4 regions of the Parabacteroides sp. genome follow, and region 3 is predicted to be linked to each of the others. Evidence: riboswitches for the same ligand, from Rfam matches in the RefSeq annotation. Region 3 holds a riboswitch; each other region holds the start of a gene.

Region 1 (3,136 bases), on a different contig from region 3:
GTCGTTTACGGTGAAAGGCTTGTCATCGTTCGTGTATCCCAACAGGATGTTGCCGACACGTCGTTTCAAATCCTCGATATCCGTAGCCAGGCAAAGGATCGCCATGATTTCCGATGCGGGCGTGATGTCGAAGCCTGTCTCCGTCGGTACGCCGTTGGCCGATCCGCCCAGACCGGAAACGATGTTGCGCAGGCTGCGGTCGTTCACGTCCAGCACGCGTTTCCATTTGATCTCTTTCAGGCCCTCGCAGGTGTTACGCGTCTGGTAGATGTAGTTGTCCAGCAACGCCGTGATCATATTGTGGGCGGAAGTAACCGCATGGAAGTCTCCTGTAAAATGCAGGTTGATGTTCTCCATCGGCAACACCTGCGAGTATCCGCCTCCGGCCGCTCCGCCCTTCATGCCGAAGCACGGGCCCAGTGATGGTTCGCGCAAGGCGACGACCGCCTTTTTACCGATCTTGTTCAATCCCAAAGCCAGTCCGATCGAAACGGTCGTCTTGCCGATGCCCGCTTTCGTAGGAGTGATAGCCGTAACCAGGATCAGATTGTGTTGTTTGATCTTCTCTTCGTCGATCAGATGGAGAGGTATTTTGGCGATGTATCTGCCGTAATTCTGAACTTCTTCGCGCGGGATGCCTAATCCGGTCGCGATTTCTTTTATCTTGCGCAGAGAGACCTCTCTTGCAATTTCTATGTCCGATTTCATGTCTTATGTAAGTTTAAGTGGAAAACAAAAGTAAATATATTTTTATATAATAACAAAATAAAAGGTCGGGTGGTTTAGCTGTTATTGGATGATCATCAGGGAAAAGTATGGGAATATTTTTCCCTGAATTTGTTTCGGGTCGGAGGTATAGAACTCTTTCCCGGTCCCGACATTCTCGAAATAGTGGAAGTTCGCTTCCGGATGTAACCGGATGCAGGTATGGACGGCCTCCACGCATTGGGACAACTTCATGATGACGATCACGTAGCCGGCCTTGATCTTTTCCGACAATTCTTCCGCCGTCAGCATTCCGGGTATGACGATGATCTGTTCTTCCTGTTTGACGATATGCAAACCGGCCAAGGCGCCTGCCGCAATGAAAGCGGGGATTCCGGCGGTTCGTTCCACTTCGATGCGGTTCTCCTTGAATTTGTCGTATATATATTGTATGGAAGAATAGAACCCGGCATCGCCTTCCGCCACAATGACCACCTTTTTCCCTTCGTCGCAGGCGGATACGGCCTTCTCATACAGGGCATCGTAGACTTTCCAGGCTTCGGTACGGTCTTTGCTCATCGGGAGCGTGAAGAGCCGGATCGCGGATTTCCCGATTTCCAGTTCTTCGATGATACGGGCCGCACGGGAGAGGGGTTGCCCGCTCTTGCTCATGGTGGCGGGACAATAGATGATATCGGCCTGTCGAAGTTTTTTCAAGCCTTTCAGGGTGATCAGTTCGGGGTCTCCCGGACCGAGTGATACGAAGCAGATAGGGTACGACATGTGCGTTTGATTTATTTAGTGCGCAAAAGTGAGGAAAATCGCGCAACTTTCCAAATGGCAGCTCGTAAGAAAAAAGGATTTGTCTGTCATTTTTCTCTTGAATGAAAAGTAATATTATTATATTTGTCCCTTGAAACAGGTTTTCCTGTCCTCCTTACAGGACAGGGATGAAAAGGGAACCGGGTGGAAATCCCGGACAGACCACGCTGCTGTGAAACTTCGGAAACATGCCGGCAATACTCTATGCCACTGATCGGGGGATCGGGAAGGTGTCCGGGATGGAAGTAAGTCAGAAGACCTGCCGTTTCGGTTTGGAAGAGTTTCGTCCTCGTGGGGTGGACAAGGCTTGTCCGGTGAAATAAAATAATATTGAATATGAAAAAATACCTGGCAGGGTGTTGCCTGCTTATGTCGTTGTGTGTCGTATCCTCGTGTACGACCAAAAACAATCAACAGACCGACAAGGTGGAGACGACGGAAGAAAGCGCGTTTTCCGGTGTCCGTATCGTGCCGGAGTATGCCCGTGGTTTCGAATTGTCCTATCGGGACGGATATGTCTTGCTGGATATCCAGGACCCGCAGAATGAGGAAAGTACGACTTTCCATTATGCGCTTGTCAGGAGAGGAACGAAACCTGCCGGCATCCCCGGATCGTACACCGTGATCGAGACACCCATCAGAAGTGTTATCTGTATGACATCCTTGCAGTTGTCCAACTTTATCAAGATGGGCGAACTGGACAAGGTCGTGGGAGTAACCAGCACCCGGCATCTGTTCAACCGGGAGATGAACGAACGCCTGAAGAGCGGGAAGACTGCCAAGATCGGTATAGAAGGGAATTTCGACAACGAGGTGATCATGAGCATGAACCCCGACCTGATCCTTGTCTCGCCTTTCAAACGGGGCGGATACGAGACCTTGAAGGATGTCGGGATCCCGTTGATCCCGCATTTAGGCTATAAGGAGATGACGCCGTTGGGACAGGCGGAATGGGTGAAGTTCGTCGGCCTGCTGTTGGGACAGGAGCAAAAGGCGAACGAGACATTCGACGCCATCGCGGCACGCTACAATGAGTTGAAGGAACTGACGGCGGAAGGAAAAGTGAAGAGACGCCCGGTCGTGCTGAGCGGCGAGATGCGGGGCGGAAACTGGTATGCCGTGGGAGGGGAAAGCTTCCTCGCCCAACTTTTCAAGGATGCCGGGGCCGACTATTTCCTGAAAGACGACAAACGTTCGGGAGGTGTGACGCTCGACTTCGAAACGGTCTATAACCAGGGTGACGAAGCCGATTACTGGCGCATCGTGAACAGCTATCTGGGCACGTTCAGCTATGGGGCGTTGAAGGAGCAGGACCCGCGTTATGCCGATTTCCGTGCCTTCAAGGAGAAAGGGATCATCTATTGCAACATGAAAGATACGCCCTTCTACGAAAGCATGCCGACCGAGCCGGAAGTCGTGCTGGCCGACCTGCTGCATATATTCCACCCGGACCTGTTGCCCGATCATACGCCTGTTTATTATGCACGACTTAAATAAGTTGCACGAATGAGACATTCCACTACTTTTCTGATGTCGCTCATCGTAGCGTCTATCCTGGTCCTGATGTTCCTGAACCTGGTGTTAGGATCGGTGTCTATCCCGTTGAAGT
Region 2 (3,136 bases), on a different contig from region 3:
GGCGGGAGAAGGCCCGCGCCATACGGTTTTCCATCCGAACGGGAAATGGGCGTATCTGGTCAGCGAGCTTTCGGGCCGCGTCGCTTTCATGCATTACGACAAAGGCAACCTTGCCCCGGTCCGGTTTGTGGAAGCCGACACGTTGCATGTCTCCGGCAGCGCCGATATACACATCACACCGGACGGCCGTTTCCTGTATGCCTCCAACCGTCTGAAAGGCGACGGCATCGCGATTTTCTCCATCGATCCGGCAGACGGGCAACTGGCAAAGGTCGGCTATCAGCCGACCGGCATTCATCCGCGTAATTTCGTCATCACTCCCAATGGCAAGTTCCTGCTTTGCGCCTGCCGGGACAGTAATGTCGTGCAGGTGTACGCTATAGACAAGCAAAGCGGCTTATTGAGAGATACGGGAAAAGACATCCGGGTAAGCAAGCCTGTTTGCTTGAAGTTGGCTGATATGTGAATCTGATATTTTTTAGTAGCTTTGCCTTTCCTAATTGTAATAAGCTATGTCGTTCATCAAGATAACAGAACAGGATTCTCTCTATGACGACCTGGAACGGATGTCCGTCCGGGAGTTGCTCGAAGAGATCAATGCGGAAGACCGGAAAGTGGCGTTGGCTGTCCGAAGGGCCATCCCCCGGATAGAAGAATTGGTTTTGCAGATCGTTCCCCGCATGAAGCAGGGCGGACGGATCTTTTATCTGGGAGCCGGGACCAGCGGACGGTTGGGGGTTTTGGACGCTTCAGAAGTCCCTCCGACGTTCGGGATGCCTCCCACACTGATTATCGGCTTGATAGCCGGTGGCGATACCGCCCTCCGGAATCCGGTGGAGAATGCCGAAGACGATGAGGAACGCGGCTGGCAGGAATTGTTGGAGCATCAGGTCGATACGAAGGATACTGTGATCGGTATTGCCGCTTCCGGAACGACTCCCTATGTGATCGGTGCCCTTCGCAAAGCGCGTGAACAAGGCATCCTGACCGCCTCCATTTCCAGCAATCCCGATTCGCCGATGGCGGCGGTGGCCGATGTCGCCATCGAAATGATTGTCGGGCCGGAGTTTGTCACCGGCAGTTCCCGCATGAAATCCGGGACGGGACAGAAAATGATCCTGAACATGATCTCCACCTCCGTCATGATCCGGCTCGGACGGGTCAAGGGGAACCGGATGGTCGATATGCAGCTCACCAATCAGAAACTTATAGACCGTGGAACCCGCATGGTTGCTGAGGAATTGGGTCTTCCTTATCACCAGTCCCGCCATCTGCTGTTGATGTACGGCTCCGTCCGGGAAGCCGTCGAGGCTTATCGCAACGGCTAACAAGTCGGGACCGGTTTCACTTTTTTTCTGTAGGAAGATGAAGAATATATGGAAAATATCTCTATATTTGTCCCATGCATTGTTCCTGCTTCGCGATCTGCGGAAAAGGATTAAAAGGGAATCGGGTGCAAATCCCGGACAGTCCCGCTGCTGTAAGCTTCAAAACGGATTGGGCAATTCTTTGTATGCCACTGACGCGAGTCGGGAAGGCGCTCATACCGGAAGTAAGTCAGAAGACCTGCAACGCATATTTTTTCGACGGCTTCGAGGAAAGGCCGGAAGAGAACAGTGAAGCCGTAGGCTTTTGCCTTTCTTAATCCCCCGTTTCCCGTAGCCTATCTATTTGTTTTTAATTATTTTGCCATAATAATTAGGAAAAGAGGCATGAATCTGCGTGCGGGATGAGCTCCGCCCCCCGGTTCATGCTTTCTAATATTATGGGATCAATCTGGTTTTGTGGACGGAAGTTCCTACTCCGTCCGTAGGAAAATAACTGTTGGAAGTCGGTCGAAATTCAACTTAGGCAACACTTAGGCGGTGATATTTGTTTATTATTGGAAAAGTGCGTTTATTTGTAATTCATATTAACTAATAAAAGAAAACAGGTATGAAAAAGATTGTAGGGGTTATGTTGCTGATGGTGATGACATTGATAGCCATGCCTGCGAAATCCCAGATTAAGTTCGGTATAAAAGGCGGTTTGAATGTTTCGTCTGTCCATTTCAACAAGGAGGTGATCGGCAAGGATAATGTGACCGGATTCAATATCGGCCCGATGGTGGAGGTGATGGCTCCGATAATGGGAGTCGGCTTTGATGCGGCTATCCTCTATTCGCAAAAAGGGATAGGCGTGAAGAGCGAGAAAGACATTAAGAATGACTATATCGATGTCCCGGTCAACCTGAAATGGAAATTCGGTTTGCCTATTATCAAAGGATATCTGGCTGCCGGTCCGTATGTCGGTTTTCGTGTGGGCGGCGATAAGTTCTGGGATATTCCGGGATCGGTCGGAGACCAGTTGAAGGCTAAAAGCTTTAATGCCGGCTTGAACTTGGGCGCCGGTGTGGAACTGATCAAGCATTTGCAGGTCGGCTTCAATTACACCCTCGGCTTGACGGATGATTATAATGCATCCAAGTTGGATTTGAACGGCAAGAACCGGGGTTGGTCGGTTACGGCTGCCATCCTGTTCTAAATATATTTATTTTGATTTTAAGCATAGGATAGATAGGAATGGATATGACCATAATTTTATCAAACGGAATAATGTGTATGCCTTGAACGTCACTTTTACGGAAGAGAGTTTTACAAATATTCCCAAAGCAGAGCCTGATCCGGACCCGGTGCCCGATCCTGTGCCTGACCCTGATCCCGATCCCGACCCCGATCCTGTTCCCCCGACACCGGACGAACCGACCAAGATCTCTGTTAATGTCTGGATATATGAATGGGGAGAGGTGGTTCAGAATCCTGTTTTCGATTGAACATCGAACAAGGAGCGGAATTTGCGATTTTTTTGTGTATGACTTTTCTTTTCATTATTTTTGGAGCCTTAATGAATATATGAAGTACGCAAACGTCATACTCCCGCTTCCGTTAGAGAACAGCTATACCTATAGCATACCGCCCGATATGGAACAGGCGGTAACGCCCGGTTGCCGGGTGATCGTCCATTTCGGAAAGAAGCGTTATTATACGGCTATCGTCATGGATGTGCACGAGCATGGGGCTGACGGCCAGTACGAGACGAAGGAGATTTATGCCCTGCTGGATGCCACGCCTGTGCTCCGTCGGCCGCAACTTCGTTT
Region 3 (3,136 bases):
AAATCGGTATTTTTATCCAACGCATCCGTATAAGCATAGCTCCCATGCAGGTAGATTTGGCGAATAGGATAATAATCAACACTGATTTCAGCACCTCGTATGCGGGCATCATCCACGTTGCTGTAGCGTAATTCCGTAGAGGTGATTCCATTGGCATCTGTTACATTTACATAAGCTGATTGTATCTTATTTTTGATACTGTTTTGATAGATTTCAGCACTTATGTTGAAATTCTGATGCAAGTATTCGGCTGATAAAGAAACGTAGTTTGATTTTTCGGCTTTTAAATTCGGATTGCCGATATTGTGTGATACGCTTCCCATCATAAAATCCGAATATAATTCGGTTGCATCCGGAGCTTTGAAACCCTTACTGTAACCTCCCCGGAATTTCCAGTTACCAGGATTGAACATCAGGTTCACTTTGGGAGTATAAGCATCTCCGAAAGCTGAATGATGCGTATAACGAAAGCCTCCGATGATATCCAGTAAAGGTAGAATTTGCCAATCTGCTTGGATAAAACCGTTGATATCGTTTACTTTACGTGTTTTTATTTCCGTACCGTATTGCATATCATTGTAATCTTTATTCCAATTGAATTCCCCTCCGAACACCATTTGTAAGTTATCCACAGGGGTGTATATATCAGTTAGACGCAGTGTTTGTACATTAGATGATGCATTTTTAGCAGTGGAATCTAACTTTTCGTAGACTGTTTTACGTGTATAGAAATCTCCGTAATAAACGAGTTTCAGTTGGTTGTACTTGCCTATTTGTTGTTCCAATGTGGCACGGAATGTCTTATTCAAACTTTTATAATGCGTACTTTTTGTACTGAGTGGCGGATTTTTTACATCATTCAGGTAAAAAGTTCCGGAACCTGTTATTTTGGTTTGTTTATGTGTCCAGCCTAACTTTTCCTCAAAAGTCATATTAGCAGAAGGTTGCTTGGTAAATGCTTCCGGACTTTCCGGTGTCAAATCATAGCCATCTGTGGAATTGCGATTGAATAATGTTTGAGAAGTAAAGTTTTTGTAGGCCGTTCCGAAACTACCGTCTACCAATAAGTCATTGAATCTTGAATAACGGACTTTTGCCCAACCTTCTGCCGGACGTTCGGGGGTTTTTGTAATAATGTTGACAATCATACCGATCGCGCTTGATCCGTACAGTGCGGATGCTGCTCCTTTAATAACCTCGATCTGTTTGATATTGGATGTGCTAAGACGTTCGAAATCGATCGGACCTCCGGGAGTGTTAGACAATCTTTCTCCGTCAACGAGTATTAAAACATATTTGTTTTCCAATCCCTGTATCCGGATATTGTCACCTCTGGGATCACTGTTGAACTGTAATCCGGGAATTGTGAATTCCAATGCGTCCATGATGTTTTCGAAATCATTTCGTTGCAACTGTGCTGCGGGAATTAATCGGGTGAGTACAGGCGTATTTAGAATTGTTTTTTCCGTACGTGTTCCGGTAACGACCACTTCGTTTAGGTCGAATATACCGGCATTCATGGTGATGTTTAATTTTTTTTCCGGTCCGTTGGCATCGATTTTGATTCGTTGCTCCATGTAACCGGTGGAGCGGATCAGCAAATTGTAGCTTTTCCCTTCAATTAATTCCATTTGGAAAAAGCCGTCTGCATCACAGGCGGTGCCTATTACTGTTCCCGGAACCGTGATGGTTGCCATCGGTATACCTTCTCCTGTCTCCGCATCGGTAATCCTGCCGGTTAACACACAAGTACCGGCTTTCATTTCTTTTGTTTCGGGTGGATTGACAGATATTCCTTCTGCCAGGGCTACTCCAGGAGTAAGCATACACACCGAAAGTAAAGACATTGCAATACAATTCAGTTTCATATAAGCTATAAATAAATGGATGAATTTCGTGTGGAAATCCTTTCCTGTTAATTCTCGCCTTTTGTCCCGAAGGCTCGAATATCAATTGATTGAGGCAGGTTTTCTGACTTTCCCGGCTTTGCGTGGCCTTCCCGACTGTGTCAGTGGCATGAGGTCGCAAGCATTTCCGGTTATGGTACCGGAACAGGATTACAGCAACGGGCATTGTTCCGGACTTACACCGGATTCCCTCTCACCACATGCAGAAAGCAGGCGGTTCACCTTAATCCGCTGCAAAAGTATGTAAACTATTTATCACGAAAAAATAAACAACGTTAATTAATTATTTTAAGATGCTGAAACCTGGCATAAGATTGTATTCGTCCATGTATATATACACAACAAAAAGTTGGAGGATAATAGGCCGTAAATACAAGAGAGGATAGGGCTTTTTTATAAAACTGGATTTCATATTTGGCGGCTTAATGGCAGGTTACGGCTTTTTTCCTATCTTTGCCGCCAATTAAGCAGTATCTGGAAAATCACGAAGTTTTTCCGCCATGAATGCATGCTTCGCCTAAAGAATTAAATCTCTTATTAATATAGTAATTAAGCAAAAAAATGAAACGTATAGTTTTTTTGGATTATGTACGCGTGTTCGCATGCTTCCTTGTCATGGTCGTCCACGCCAGTGAAAATTTTTACGGCGCACCCGGTTCGACAGACATGGTAGGGCCGCAAGCCTTTCTGGCAAATGAGGCAGACCGGCTATGGGTGTCTATGTACGACGGTTTCTCGCGTATGGCCGTGCCGTTGTTTATAATAGTTTCCGCTTTTCTTCTTGCGCCGATGAAGGAAGGGCAGACCATGTGGCAGTTTTACCGCCGGCGTTGCATCCGCATCCTGCCGCCGTTTTTCATATTCATGATACTCTACAGTACCCTCCCGATGTTGTGGGGACAGATCGATGGAACGACCTCGATCAAAGACCTGTCGCGGATACTCCTGAACTTCCCGACACTGGCCGGACACCTGTGGTTCATGTACCCTTTGATCAGCATTTACCTGTTCATCCCTATCGTATCACCCTGGTTGAGCAAGGCGACGGCCAAAGAAGAACGTTTCTTTATCGGGCTGTTCCTCCTGTCGACCTGTATGCCATACCTGAACCGTTGGTTCGGGGAGGTGTGGGGACAGTGCTTCTGGAACGAATATCACATGCTGTGGTATTTCTCCGGTTACTTAGGCTATCTCGTGCTCGCACATTACATACATGTCCATCTGACCTG
Region 4 (3,136 bases), on a different contig from region 3:
GTCATGCCTGCATATTTCTTGCGGGAAATCAATACGGGCAGAGTTTCGGCCGGAAAGTCCAGCAACTCGATATCATTGACTTCATCGCCGATCCAGTCCTCCTCTCCGATCACAAATTCACGTCGGCCGCTGAGCACGACTTCGTTTCCTTTCAAGAGCATCCGGTCGGGTTTCGCATCCCGGATCACACCATCGATACGGACCCGCTCGACGAAGAGGCGTCTTCCCTGTCCCTCCAGATAATCTTCCAACTCCTTCACGGTCTTTCCCGCCCCGAACCAGTCGTTGCTGATCTTGTAGGCGCGGAACGTGATCGGACGGGCGGCAGGCATGAAGCCCGGTTGTTCGCTTTCGTCATCCGAACCCATTTTGGCTTCCAGCTCGCGACAGGCTTTCTTGACCGATTCGATCCCTCCCAACAGACGGGGAGCGATGTCGCTCATGATCCAGGCGGATCCGGCCGTACCGAAAATATAAGAGACGGCATAGGCAACCGGCATGACATTGATCATGTCCGTTTTATCTGCCGCCGGTATGCCCAACTGGTTGATCGTATCTTCGGCCACACCGAGTACGGCGGATATCGTCTGTGAACCCGCCAGCAGGCCGGCAGCCTCTCCGGCAGAATAGCCCATGATCTTCGCCAGCACAAACGGGGCCAGCAAACAGAACAGGCACATCACGACGGCAAACAAAACCTGTGGCAATCCCTCCTTTTTCAATCCCCGGAAGAATTGCGGACCGACACTATACCCTACGGCAAACAAGAACATCAGAAAAAATACCGATTTCAACGGAGCTCCGATATCGATATGCAATTGCCCGATCAACACACCGACCAGCAAGACGCTGGTTACCGTTCCTAACGTGAACTTTTTAATCTTGAATTTACCGATCCAGAAACCGAAAGCCAGCGTGAGAAAGATGGCAAGCTCCGGGTAATGCCGGAGCAAATTGGCAAACCATTCCATATATCTATTTTTTTTGGCGTTAATAAAATTGATAATGAAACACGACAGGGGAAAGAGTTGTTGTGTTAAACCAAACGAAAGCAGAGTTAAATTTATAATTGACATTTCTAAATAAATATATATCTTTGCCCCCGCTTAGGTGATATAACTGCCATCCGGCAATTGTATAAAAGGGAATCCGGTGAAAATCCGGAACAGTGCCCGCTACTGTAAAGCCATATTGAAGAAGAAAGCAATCTCCATGCCACTATCCGGAAGGATGGGAAGGCCGCTTTCCGAAAAGGCTGAGTCAGGAAACCTGCCAGGCAAGACAATAATAACTCTCCCGGGGCCAGGAAAGCTATTGACACATACATAAGACAAACTTTTTTCAGAAAAAAGAAATGTTGGCAGGCAGCCCTTTTTGCGGGTTGTTCTCTTAGCATGTCTATATCTATTTAATAATAAATTAATTGCTTATGAACAAGAACAAATTAATCAACCTGCTATCTTTCCTGTTTTGCATCTTCATGCAATCCATACAGGCAGAAGGTAATTTTGTCGAATCGGATATGTTTGCCTCCATGCAAACGGGTGATAAAGCAGCCGTACTGGTCGTACATTTCGGAACGACTCACGACGACACGCGTGCCCTAACTATCGACGCCATCAACAAAAAGATGGCTGATGCTTTTCCTGGTATCGAAGTCCGCGAAGCCTGGACTTCCCGTATCATCGCTTTCCGCCTGAAAACACGCGGCATACATAAATCAAATCCGGAAGAGGCGCTCGCCAGGCTGAAGGCCGAAGGATATACCCATGTATTGATTCAATCGTCCAACATCATCGAAGGGATCGAGATGGAATCCCTACGCAAAGACGTAACCTCACAGGAAAAGGGTTTCAAGGAAATACGCATCGGCACTCCACTCCTTTTCACTCCGGAAGATTATGAAGCCACCATAGCCGCGATCACGCCTAATGGAATCCGGGACGGCGCCGTCTTGCTGGTCGGACACGGCACTTACACGCCTACCACGGCACAATATGCCATGATGGATTATATGTTGAAAGCTAAAGGATTCGGCAACTACGTAGTCGGGACAATCGAAGGTTATCCTTCTTTCGACGACGCATTGAACCAGATAAAAAAGGGAGGATACAAAAAAGTCAGGCTAATGCCTTTCATGTTCGTTGCCGGCGAACATGCCAAGAATGATATTGCCGGAGATTGGAAGGACGAACTTGAGAAACAGGGATACGAAGTAACGGTCTTCATGGAAGGACTCGGACAAAATCCGGCTATCCAGAATATATTCGTGGAACATGCCCGCTTCAACGCTACCCACAAATATCTGGACATAGTCAAGAAGAAAAAGGATTATGCCAAGGGTAAAGAAAAATATGAATAAGACATGTTTACAAAACTACTAAAGAATCTACACAAGATATTGGGCCTGCCGCTCAGTATCTTGTTTTTCCTCTGGTTTGCTTCCGGGATCGTCATGATCTATATTACACGGCTGGCTGGAACTATTCGTTCTTCGACTATACCAATTACACAGGATATAAGGATGGCGACGTTTACGGTCCGGGCCTTAACGCGATGCTCCCGGTCCAGAATCCGCATTACGTGCGCGACTGGTGGGACAGCAAGGTTTCGGCAGCCTCCATCAGCCGTTACCAGACCAACGGTTTCTACCTTCACGACGTCATCGAGGTCAACGATCAATGGAAAGGGATGTTCGGATTGCGTTACGACAATTACCGTTATAAAAAAGCGACGGCAACCATCAACGACGGACGCCAGCACTACGACGAAAAGAACCGTACGGACTGGACAAGCATTAAAAACAACGCTGTGACCTACCGCGCCGGCCTTGTTTATCTGCCCATACCGGAAGTTTCCGTCTATGCTTCGGCAGCCTCTTTCTTCAAGCCGAACAATACGACTTACAATGCCAACTATATTTACCTCGACAAGAACGGAAAAGAATTCAATCCCGACAAATCGGATGGTGAAGTATTCAAACCAGAGAAAGGTTACCAGCTCGAACTCGGAGCACGTTACGAACTGAACCGTATGTTGGAATTGAACGGTAGCGTATTCTACATCCGTAAACACAACGTTGTAAAAAACATCGGCAACAAAACGATCGAAAACAACGGGGCGGTAGAAGAAAAAG

The links. Region 3 has a riboswitch for cobalamin ahead of ACW6QF_RS09210 (TonB-dependent receptor). Riboswitches for the same ligand answer to the same signal wherever they lie in the genome.
Region 1: another riboswitch for cobalamin. It lies ahead of ACW6QF_RS11610 (ABC transporter substrate-binding protein); the one in region 3 lies ahead of ACW6QF_RS09210 (TonB-dependent receptor).
Region 2: another riboswitch for cobalamin. It lies ahead of ACW6QF_RS13140 (porin family protein); the one in region 3 lies ahead of ACW6QF_RS09210 (TonB-dependent receptor).
Region 4: another riboswitch for cobalamin. It lies ahead of ACW6QF_RS15930 (sirohydrochlorin cobaltochelatase); the one in region 3 lies ahead of ACW6QF_RS09210 (TonB-dependent receptor).

The regions. Positions count from the first base shown of each region.
Region 1 covers NZ_CDRTCT010000020.1:86,847-89,982, forward strand. The annotation lists gene ACW6QF_RS11600 (formate--tetrahydrofolate ligase) at 1-708, opposite strand, end outside; gene ACW6QF_RS11605 (precorrin-2 C(20)-methyltransferase) at 790-1,488, opposite strand; cobalamin riboswitch at 1,608-1,808, shown strand; gene ACW6QF_RS11610 (ABC transporter substrate-binding protein) at 1,864-3,024, shown strand; gene ACW6QF_RS11615 (FecCD family ABC transporter permease) at 3,034-3,136, shown strand, end outside.
Region 2 covers NZ_CDRTCT010000024.1:65,218-68,353, reverse strand. The annotation lists gene ACW6QF_RS13150 (lactonase family protein) at 1-466, shown strand, start outside; gene murQ (N-acetylmuramic acid 6-phosphate etherase) at 513-1,328, shown strand; cobalamin riboswitch at 1,391-1,588, shown strand; gene ACW6QF_RS13140 (porin family protein) at 1,936-2,523, shown strand; gene ACW6QF_RS13135 (hypothetical protein) at 2,507-2,812, shown strand; gene priA (replication restart helicase PriA) at 2,892-3,136, shown strand, end outside.
Region 3 covers NZ_CDRTCT010000015.1:61,026-64,161, reverse strand. The annotation lists gene ACW6QF_RS09210 (TonB-dependent receptor) at 1-1,826, opposite strand, end outside; cobalamin riboswitch at 1,945-2,148, opposite strand; gene ACW6QF_RS09205 (acyltransferase) at 2,469-3,136, shown strand, end outside.
Region 4 covers NZ_CDRTCT010000034.1:18,131-21,266, reverse strand. The annotation lists gene aspT (aspartate-alanine antiporter) at 1-971, opposite strand, end outside; cobalamin riboswitch at 1,092-1,291, shown strand; gene ACW6QF_RS15930 (sirohydrochlorin cobaltochelatase) at 1,430-2,362, shown strand; gene ACW6QF_RS15925 (TonB-dependent receptor domain-containing protein) at 2,359-3,136, shown strand, end outside.